4 regions of the Actinoplanes sp. 13 genome follow, and region 3 is predicted to be linked to each of the others. Evidence: riboswitches for the same ligand, from Rfam matches in the RefSeq annotation. Region 3 holds a riboswitch; each other region holds the start of a gene.

Region 1 (2,194 bases), on a different contig from region 3:
CCGGTGAGGCGGCCGACGACCGCGACGCCGACCTGCTCCGCGAGGCGGCCGAGGTGGAGCCCGGCAGCGAGGGCCTGCTCTGCCTGCCATACCTGCTGGGCGAACGGGCCCCGTGGTGGCGGCCCGGGATGCGCGGCGCCTATCTGGGGCTGCGCCGCGAGCACGGCCGGCCGCACCTGGTCCGGGCCGCCGTCGAGGGCGTCTGCCAGCAGCTGGCCCTGGTCCGTGACTCGTTCGACGCGGAGGGGCACCCGATCACCGAGATCCGGGCCACCGGCGGGGCGGTCGCCTCCGACCTGTGGGTCGATGTGCTGGCCGCGGCGATGGACCTGCCGGTCGCGGTGGCCGACACTCCGGAGGGCACCGGGCTGGGTGCCTGCCTGCTGGCCTGGCACGCCCTCGGGTCACTGCCCGACCTGGACCAGGCGGCCGCGCTGGTGCCGGCCCGCGAGCCGGTGCAGCCGGACCCGGTGGCGGCCGAGCTCTACCAACGGTGGCGGCCGTTGGTGGAGCGTTCCGCGCTGGCGGTGCTGGACGTGGTCACCGAGTTGGACCGGCTCGCCCCGGAGCCGCTGCCGAGCACCGAGAAGGCCGTCGGCCGAGGAGCCTGACCCGCACCCCCGTGTGTGAAGTTGCGGTCCGATTCGAGCCGCCGTGGTGGCCCGGTTGTGTGTGAAGTTGCGGTCCGATTCGAGCCGCAACTCCACACACCGGGGCGGGGTGACGGAACCCGCGTTGACGGGCGGCCCGGCGGTAGGAAAGAGTGACCGGCGAGCGGTTGCGGAGGAACCCGGTGCGAGTCCGGGACGGTCCCGCCACTGTGACCGGGGAGCGACCCGCTACCCAGCGCCACGGCCTGCGACGGCCGGAAGGCGAGCGGGAGACGTCGATCCGGGAGTCAGGAGACTCCGGCCGCTCGTGCCAACCGACGCGCGGGCGTGGACACCCGCCGGAAGGGATCTCCGTGACGAGTCCGTACCCGTTCTCGGCCGTGGTCGGCCTCGACGACCTGCGCCTGGCGCTCCTGCTCACCGCCGTCTCACCCGCCGTCGGCGGGGTGCTGGTGCGCGGCGAGAAGGGCACCGCCAAGAGCACCGTCGTCCGTGCCCTCGCCGCCCTGCTGCCCGAGGTCACGGTGGTGCCGGGCTGCCGGTTCGCCTGCGACCCCGGCGCACCCGACCCGGGCTGCCCGGACGGCCCGCACCCGGCGGCCGGGCCGGCCGCCGCGCGACCCGCCACCCTGGTGGAGCTGCCCGTCGGCGCCACCGAGGACCGGGTGGTCGGCACGCTGGACCTGCAGCGCGCGCTCAGCGACGGGGTCAAGGCCTACGAGCCCGGCCTGCTCGCCGCCGCCCACCGCGGCGTGCTCTACGTCGACGAGGTCAACCTGCTTCCCGACCACCTGGTCGACCTGCTGCTGGACGCCGCCGCGATGGGCCGCGCGCACGTCGAGCGCGACGGCGTCTCGGTCAAGCACGCCGCCCGGTTCCTGCTGGTCGGCACCATGAACCCGGAGGAGGGCGAGCCGCGCCCGCAGCTCGTCGACCGGTTCGGCCTGGTGGTCACGGTGGCCGCGCCCCGCGACGCGGCGCTGCGCGCCGAGGTGGTGCGCCGCCGCCTCGCCTACGAGTTGGATCCCGCCGGTTTCGCGACCCGCTTCACCGGCGCCGAGCGTGACCTCGCCGCCCGGATCGCCGCGGCCCGCGCCCAGCTGCCGTCGGTCACCCTGCCCGACACCGAGCTCGACCGGATCGCCCGGGTGTGCCTCGCCTACGGCGTCGACGGGATGCGCGCCGACATCGTGGTGGCCCGCTGCGCGGTGGCGCTGGCAGCCTGGCACGGCCGGACCGTGGTCACCGCGGACGACGTGCGCGACGCCGCCCGCCTGGCCCTGCCGCACCGCCGCCGCACCGATCCGCTGGATCCGCCCGGCACCGATGAGCAGAAGCTGGAGGAGGCCCTCGCCGAGGCCGAACGCCAGGCCGAGGAGGACCGGGCCGAGCAGGAACGCCAGACCGCGGACGCCGACCGTGACGCCGCCGACCCGGCTGCCGGCTCGGACGCCGCCGGTCCGGACGGCAACCCGAACGGCTCGGCGGAACACGGCGACGATCCTGACGGTGACGGACCGCCTGACGGCGGGGGCGGAGGCGGCCGGCGAGGTCCGCGCGACGGTGGCGGGCCACGGGGCGCA
Region 2 (2,194 bases), on a different contig from region 3:
GCCGCAGGTGTTGTGGGGCAACGTGGCGTCGGCGCTGGGCGGGGCGGCCGGCATGATCGCCGACGCGGAGCCCGGGGTGGCGGAGCGGGCCGCGGCGGTCGTGGCGGCGGCGCTGCAGGTGCCGCCCCTGCGGGGGGCCGCGGATCTCATCCGGCCGGATCCCGCGCGGGAACGCTGGTTCCTGGTGCGCCGCAACTGCTGTCTGTACTACCGGATTCCGGGCGGCGGCACCTGCGGCGACTGTGTGCTCACCCCGGAGGACGCGCGCCGTCGCACGTGGGCGGCGGTGCTGGCGCGGGGACCGGCGTGAACGGGTCGTCCGGTCGTACCCGCAGAATGGTTTTGGCGAAAGAGGTCGAGTGGGCGAGAACAGCCTTGCCGGTTGCACGGTGACGGTGTGCCGGGACTGTTGCTGCGGCAGCGTGGGGAAACATCCGGCGGTGGATCACGCCGGGCAGGTGGAGCGGTTGCGGGAGGCGATGGGTGCGGATCATCGGGTACGCACCAGCCTGTGCCTGGACGCATGCGCGCAGTCGAACGTCGTGGTCGTGCATCCGGCGCCGGCCGCACGCAGGCGGGGCGCTCGTCCGGTGTGGTTCGGGCTGGTCCTCGACGACGTGATCGTCACCGACATCGCTGCCTGGGTGCGCGACGGCGGGCCGGGTATCGCCACGATGCCCGCGCCGCTGACGCTCTCGGTCATCCGGGCGCCGGCAGGTCAGTCCGGGTGATCTTCGTCCGACACACCATGTGGGTATGACTTTTCCGTAGCCACCCAGATATGGTGTGCCACGCAGCTGGTTCGACCGGCCCTGTCAACGGGCCGGCCGAGGCAACAGGGAACCCGGTGGGAAACCGGGACTGCCCCGCAGCGGTGAGTGGGAACGACAGCCGTCATGAAGCACTGGGCGCGAGCCTGGGAAGCGACGGCCAGTAGGAGCGAGCAGGACGCCCACGAGTCCGAAGACCTGCCAGCGCGCCGCACGCACCGCGTGTGGCGGTCGAAGGCCGCGTGGGACGGCCGACGCCAGTTCGGCCCCGGCTGCCCGCGTGCGCCGGGGACGGTGGTGTCTGCCTCCCGCGTGCTCGCGAGGAGAGGGCATGACACTCACACCGGACAAAACCGTGCTGCCGGAGCAGCGCCGGCACGCGATGCGGGTGCGCAAACGCAACGGCGACCTGGAGCCGGTCGACGTCAACAAGATCGTCAAGGCGGTCGAGCGGTGGGTCGCCGACCTGGACGAGGTGGACCCGCTGCGGGTGGCCACCCGGACGATCAGCGGCCTCTACGACGGCGCGACCACCGCCGAGCTGGACAAACTGTCGATCCAGACGGCCGCCGAACTGATCGGCGAGGAGCCGCAGTACTCCAAGTTGGCCGCGCGGCTGCTCGCCGCGTGCGTCGACGAGGAGGTCCGGGAGCAGGGCGTCACCAGCTTCAGCGAGTCGATCCGCCTGGGACACGCGCAGGGCCTGATCGGTGACGGCACCGCGGAGTTCGTCGCGGCCCACGCCACGGTGCTGGACGCGGCTGTGGACGTGGACGGTGACCTGCGGTTCGAGTACTTCGGCCTGCGCACGGTCGCCGACCGGTACCTGCTGCGGCACCCCACCACCCGGGCCGTCATCGAGACACCGCAGCACTGGCTGATGCGGGTCGCCTGCGGCCTGTCGCAGAACGCCGCGGAGGCCACCGGGTTCTACCGGCTGATGTCGTCGCTGGCGTACCTGCCCAGCTCACCGACGCTGTTCAACTCCGGCACCCGGCACACCCAGATGTCGTCGTGCTTCCTGGTCGACTCGCCGAAGGACGAGCTCGACTCGATCTACGAGCGGTACCACCAGGTCGCGAAGCTGTCGAAGTTCTCCGGCGGCATCGGCATCTCGTGGAGCCGGGTCCGCGGGCGCGGCGCCCTCATCCGGGGCACCAACGGCAAGTCGAACGGCATCGTGCCGTTCCTGAAGACCCTGGACGCCGGGGTGGCGGCGGTCAACCAGGGCGGCCGGCGCAAGGGGGCGGCCTGCGTCTATCTGGAGCCGTGGCACCCGGACGTCGAGGAGTTCCTGGAACTGCGGGACAACACCGGCGAGGAGTCCCGGCGCACGCACAACCTGAACCTGGCGAACTGGATCCCGGACGAGTTCATGCGCCGGGTCGAGGCGGACGGCGAGTGGTCGCTGATCGACCCGTCGG
Region 3 (2,194 bases):
CGGCGGCCACCCGCTGCGAGACCCGGGCCGGGCCGTCGCCGAGCTCCCGCAGCCGCCACGCCGCCGGGCCGGCACCGCGCTGCGCCTCCCGCTCGGCCAGGAACGCGTGCGCGGCGGTCACCAGCGTCGGTGCGACCCGCTCGGCAGTGACCCGCAGACCGGTGTCGTGACCGGCGAACCGGATCGCGAAGCAGTCGCCCGACCAGACGGCGGCGACGTCGGCGGCGAGCGGCACGTGACCGATCGCGAACAGGAACTTCCCGGGCAGGCGGGCCAGCTCGGGATCGGCGAGGATCGCTGCGTCGAGCGCCCGGACCAGGTGCCGTTCTCGCGCGCCGGCCAACGGGGGCGCCGCTATGTTGCGTACCGCGTCGTGGGCCGGCGAAGGCAGCAGCCCCGCCTCCCGCAAGCCCGCCGCCAAGACCTCTGTGTCCCCCGCTCGAAGTGCTCTGAGCTGGAGGTTCGCCCGTGAGGTCACCTCCAGGCAGCCGTCGCCGAACTCCTCGGCCAGCGCCCGCAGAGTGCCCAGCTGAGCGCCGGTCACCTCGCCCCCGGGCAGCCGGACGCGCGCCAGCAGCCCGTCGGCGGCGGCGTGCAGCCGCAGCGCGCCCGGGCAGGCGTCGACGTCGGAGGAGCGGGGGGAGGTCACCGTGCGGATACTACGACCGGTCACCGTGCCGGGTGCATCCTCGGGTCGGCAGCATCACAGCCGGAGCTGTCACCGGCATCGAGTAGCGTGTCTGAGAACGGCGGCGACGCCGCGGAGGAAGCCGGTGCGATTCCGGCGCGGTCCCGCCACTGTCACCGGGCGTCTCGCCCGGGAGCCAGGAACTCCGGTCGCCGTGATCTCTACTACCCGGGGCGCGGACCCCGAGGGGAGCGCACGCGTGTTTCTGCTGCTGTCGACGTCCGACACCGACCTGCTCAGCGCCCGGGCCAGCGGCTCGGCCTGGCGGCTGGCGAACCCGGCCCGGACCTCGGTGGACGACCTGCCCGCCCTGCTCGACGGGGTCTCGCTGGTCGTGGTGCGGATCCTGGGCGGGCGCCGGGCCTGGGAAGAGGGCCTGGACACGCTGCTCGGCGGCGAGACCCCGGTGGTCGTGCTCGGCGGTGAGCAGGCGCCGGACGCCGATCTGATGAAGCTCTCCACGGTGCCGGCCGGTGTAGCGGCGGACGCCCACGTGTACCTGGCGCAGGGCGGCTCCGCCAACCTGGCCGCGTTGCACGACTTCCTCTCCGACACGGTGCTGCTGACCGGCAACGGGTTCGCGCCCGCCGAAGCCGCGCCGCAGTGGGGCGTCCTGCCGCGGAAGTCGGGGGAGGGCTCACCGACGGTCGCGGTCCTCTATTACCGCGCTCACCACATGGCCGGGAACACCGCGTTCGTCGAGGCCCTCTGCCAGGCGATCGAGGCGAAGGGCGGCCGGGCGCTGCCGATCTACACGGCCTCGCTGCGGACCGCGCCGGACGACCTGCTCGCCGAGCTGCGCAAGGCGGACGCTCTGGTGGTGACGGTGCTGGCGGCCGGCGGGACGAAACCGGCGACCGCCTCGGCCGGTGGCGACGACGAGGCGTGGGACGTCGGGGTGCTCGCCGACCTGGACGTGCCGATCCTGCAGGGGCTGTGCCTGACCAGCTCGCGGGCGACGTGGGAGGCCAGCGACGACGGGCTGTCGCCGCTGGACGCGGCCACCCAGGTGGCGATCCCCGAGTTCGACGGGCGGATCATCACGGTGCCGTTCTCGTTCAAGGAGATCGACCCGGACGGTCTGTCGGTCTACGTGGCCGACCCGGAACGGGCCGCCCGGGTGGCCGGCATCGCGCTGGCGCACGCCCGGCTGCGGCACGTGCCGCCCGCCGACCGCCGAATCGCGCTGATGCTGTCGGCCTACCCGACGAAGCACTCGCGGATCGGCAACGCGGTCGGTCTCGACACCCCTGCCTCGACGGTCGCGTTGCTGGCCGCCCTCGCCGGCCGGGGTTACCGGATCGGGAACTTCGGCTCCTACGACGGCGACGGGCTGATGCACACGCTCATCGCGGCCGGCGGGCAGGACCCGGACTGGCTCACCGAGGAGCAGCTGGCGACGAACCCGGTGCGGATCTCCGGCGACCGTTACCGGCAGTGGTTCTCAGGCCTGCCGGCCGACTTCCGGCAGAGCGTGGAGCAGCACTGGGGCCCGGCGCCGGGTGA
Region 4 (2,194 bases), on a different contig from region 3:
CTCCAGCGCGACGCCGCCGGGCGGCAGCGGCACCGTCCCGAACGCACATCCGGCGATCGCCGCGACCAGCACGGTCAGCACGCCGGCCGCGAGCCAGGCCGGGCGCAGGCCGGCCGGCCTGCGCCGATCCGTCATGAGGGAACCTTGCCCACCGAATCCGCGACGGCCTGGACGAGATCGACGGTACGCGGGCCCCAGCGCGACGCGATGTCGTCGTCGAGCGGGTAGACCTGTCCCTTCTGGACCGCGGTGACCGCCGACCAGCCGCTGCGCGCCTTCACCGTGTCGGCGGACTGCTTGCAGCACTTCACGTCGGCCAGGAAGATCGTGTCCGGGTTCGCCTTGACCAGCGCCTCCTGCGCCATCTGCGGGTACCCGCCGAGCGCGCCGTCCGGATCGGCGGAATCGGCCACATTGGTCATGCCGAAGAGGGTGAAGACCGAACCGACGAAGGTCTTCGAGGTGGCGGTGTAGAGATCCGGGCTCAGTTCGTAGTAATAGCTGAGCGGCTTGCTCCGGGCGGGCACGGTCTTGACGATCCCGTCGATCTTCGCCGCCATGTCCGCGCTGACCTTCTCGGCCTCGGCCCGGTGACCGGTCAGCGTGCCGAGGTCGCCGATCTGCTGGTACGTGTCGTCCAACGATTTCGCGGCCGGGGTCAGGAGCACCGGAATATCCAGCTTGTCGAGTTGGGACACGATGTTGTCGGTGTCGTTGGAGAGCACCACGAGATCCGGGTCCTTCGCGGCGACCGCTTCAGCGTTCGGCTTGAAACCGGAGAGATCGGTCCGGGGCGCCTCGGCCGGGAAGCTCGACTGGTCGTCCACGGCTGTGACCTGCGGCCCCGCGCCGATCGCGAAGAGCATCTCGGTGGCGGTCGGGCTGAGCGAGACGATCTTGTCGGGCCGGGCGCCGAGAGTCACCGTTCCCACCGTGACCGGGTACGACGCACCGGCACCGGGTGCGGTGGCGGTGGGCTCCTGGCTGTCGCCGGCGCATCCGCCGAGCATCAGTACGGTGACCGCCGCAGCGGTGCTGAGCAGGCGTTTCATAGGTCCTCCTGTCGGCCGGGCTTGTGGTGCTTCGCCGACAGGAGCCAACGCCGGCCCCGCCCGCGAGGCGCCCCTCCCCGGGAGCGCTGAATCGCGACCGGCGCCCAGGCGACCTGGCTAGACCTCGAGAACGAGGGATCACAGTTGCGGGACAGCTCCGGTTTCTCACCGGCTTCGCTGCGGCGCGGTCAAGGAAACGCTAACCCACCGACCGGCCGCGGCGACATCTGCCCGTCTAGCCGATCCGTACGATTCGTCCTTCGACGGAATCCCGGCCGAACGTGCCCCAGTGCCGGGAATCTTGCGCGACGTCACGATTGTCGCCGAGGACATAGACCCCGCCGGCGACGACTGTGACCGGATCACATTCGGTCCGGGTTTCGGCGGCCAGGTAAGGCTCGTCGATCGGGGCGCCGTCGCGGAACACCCGGCCGTCCCGGCACTCGATCCGGTCGCCGGAGATGCCGATCACCCGTCGCTCGGTGGTGAACCCCGGTGTGCCGGGGACCGGGAGCACCACGATGTCACCCCGGTCGATGCCGGTCAGCCGGAAGGTGACCTTGTCCAGCACGTGCCGGCTGGCGGCGTCCATGGTGGGCTCCATGCCGGAACTGGGCACGTACTGCACGGTCAGCGCGAACTGGTCGATCAGCACGGCGGCGACGGCGAGAGACGCCGCCGCGGTGGCCAACTTCATGGGGGTACGCACGGACGCGTACCGCTCGCGGCCGGCCACCCGCAGGCCGCCCACGGCCCAGCGCAGCGCAGCGCGATTGCCGCTGATCTGATCGAACTCAGCCAGCACCGCTTCACCCCACGGTCCGCCGCGATTCCGGCGGCCGCGGACCGCGAAGGTGAGCAGGCGGCGGGTGGCGGCCCGGACCCGACCGTCGGCGGCGCTCATGCCGGCCGCACCCTGGACGCCGCTCCGGTCCTGCGGGACTTCGCCGCCGCCTCGGCCAGACGGGCCTTGGCCAGGGCGATCCCATCGCCGGTGAGCCGATAGGTATGCCGGGGTGGACGGCCGGGCTGGTCGGACGGCTCCCAGCCGGCCTCCAGGAGCCGTTGCTCCGACAGGCGCATGAGGATCGGGTAGAGGGTGCCGGAGGCGAGGCCGGTCTCACGGCTCAGGTCGTAGCCGT

The links. A riboswitch is a leader RNA that binds a small molecule or an ion and turns the genes downstream of it on or off. The one in region 3 is predicted to bind cobalamin.
Region 1: linked by a shared signal. The riboswitch ahead of AC0NH5_RS36895 (VWA domain-containing protein) and the one ahead of cobN (cobaltochelatase subunit CobN) in region 3 are both predicted to bind cobalamin.
Region 2: linked by a shared signal. The riboswitch ahead of AC0NH5_RS39115 (ribonucleoside-diphosphate reductase subunit alpha) and the one ahead of cobN (cobaltochelatase subunit CobN) in region 3 are both predicted to bind cobalamin.
Region 4: linked by a shared signal. The riboswitch ahead of AC0NH5_RS22905 (ABC transporter substrate-binding protein) and the one ahead of cobN (cobaltochelatase subunit CobN) in region 3 are both predicted to bind cobalamin.

What each region holds. Positions count from the first base shown of each region.
Region 1 covers NZ_JBVYOQ010000032.1:63,522-65,715, forward strand. The annotation lists gene AC0NH5_RS36890 (gluconokinase) at 1-611, shown strand, start outside; cobalamin riboswitch at 785-908, shown strand; gene AC0NH5_RS36895 (VWA domain-containing protein) at 965-2,194, shown strand, end outside.
Region 2 covers NZ_JBVYOQ010000038.1:27,550-29,743, forward strand. The annotation lists gene AC0NH5_RS39105 ((2Fe-2S)-binding protein) at 1-310, shown strand, start outside; gene AC0NH5_RS39110 (hypothetical protein) at 390-731, shown strand; cobalamin riboswitch at 781-990, shown strand; gene AC0NH5_RS39115 (ribonucleoside-diphosphate reductase subunit alpha) at 1,102-2,194, shown strand, end outside.
Region 3 covers NZ_JBVYOQ010000001.1:120,469-122,662, reverse strand. The annotation lists gene AC0NH5_RS00500 (precorrin-3B synthase) at 1-649, opposite strand, end outside; cobalamin riboswitch at 730-853, shown strand; gene cobN (cobaltochelatase subunit CobN) at 888-2,194, shown strand, end outside.
Region 4 covers NZ_JBVYOQ010000012.1:4,794-6,987, reverse strand. The annotation lists gene AC0NH5_RS22910 (FecCD family ABC transporter permease) at 1-135, opposite strand, end outside; gene AC0NH5_RS22905 (ABC transporter substrate-binding protein) at 132-1,052, opposite strand; cobalamin riboswitch at 1,135-1,283, opposite strand; gene lepB (signal peptidase I) at 1,288-1,956, opposite strand; gene AC0NH5_RS22895 (PadR family transcriptional regulator) at 1,953-2,194, opposite strand, start outside.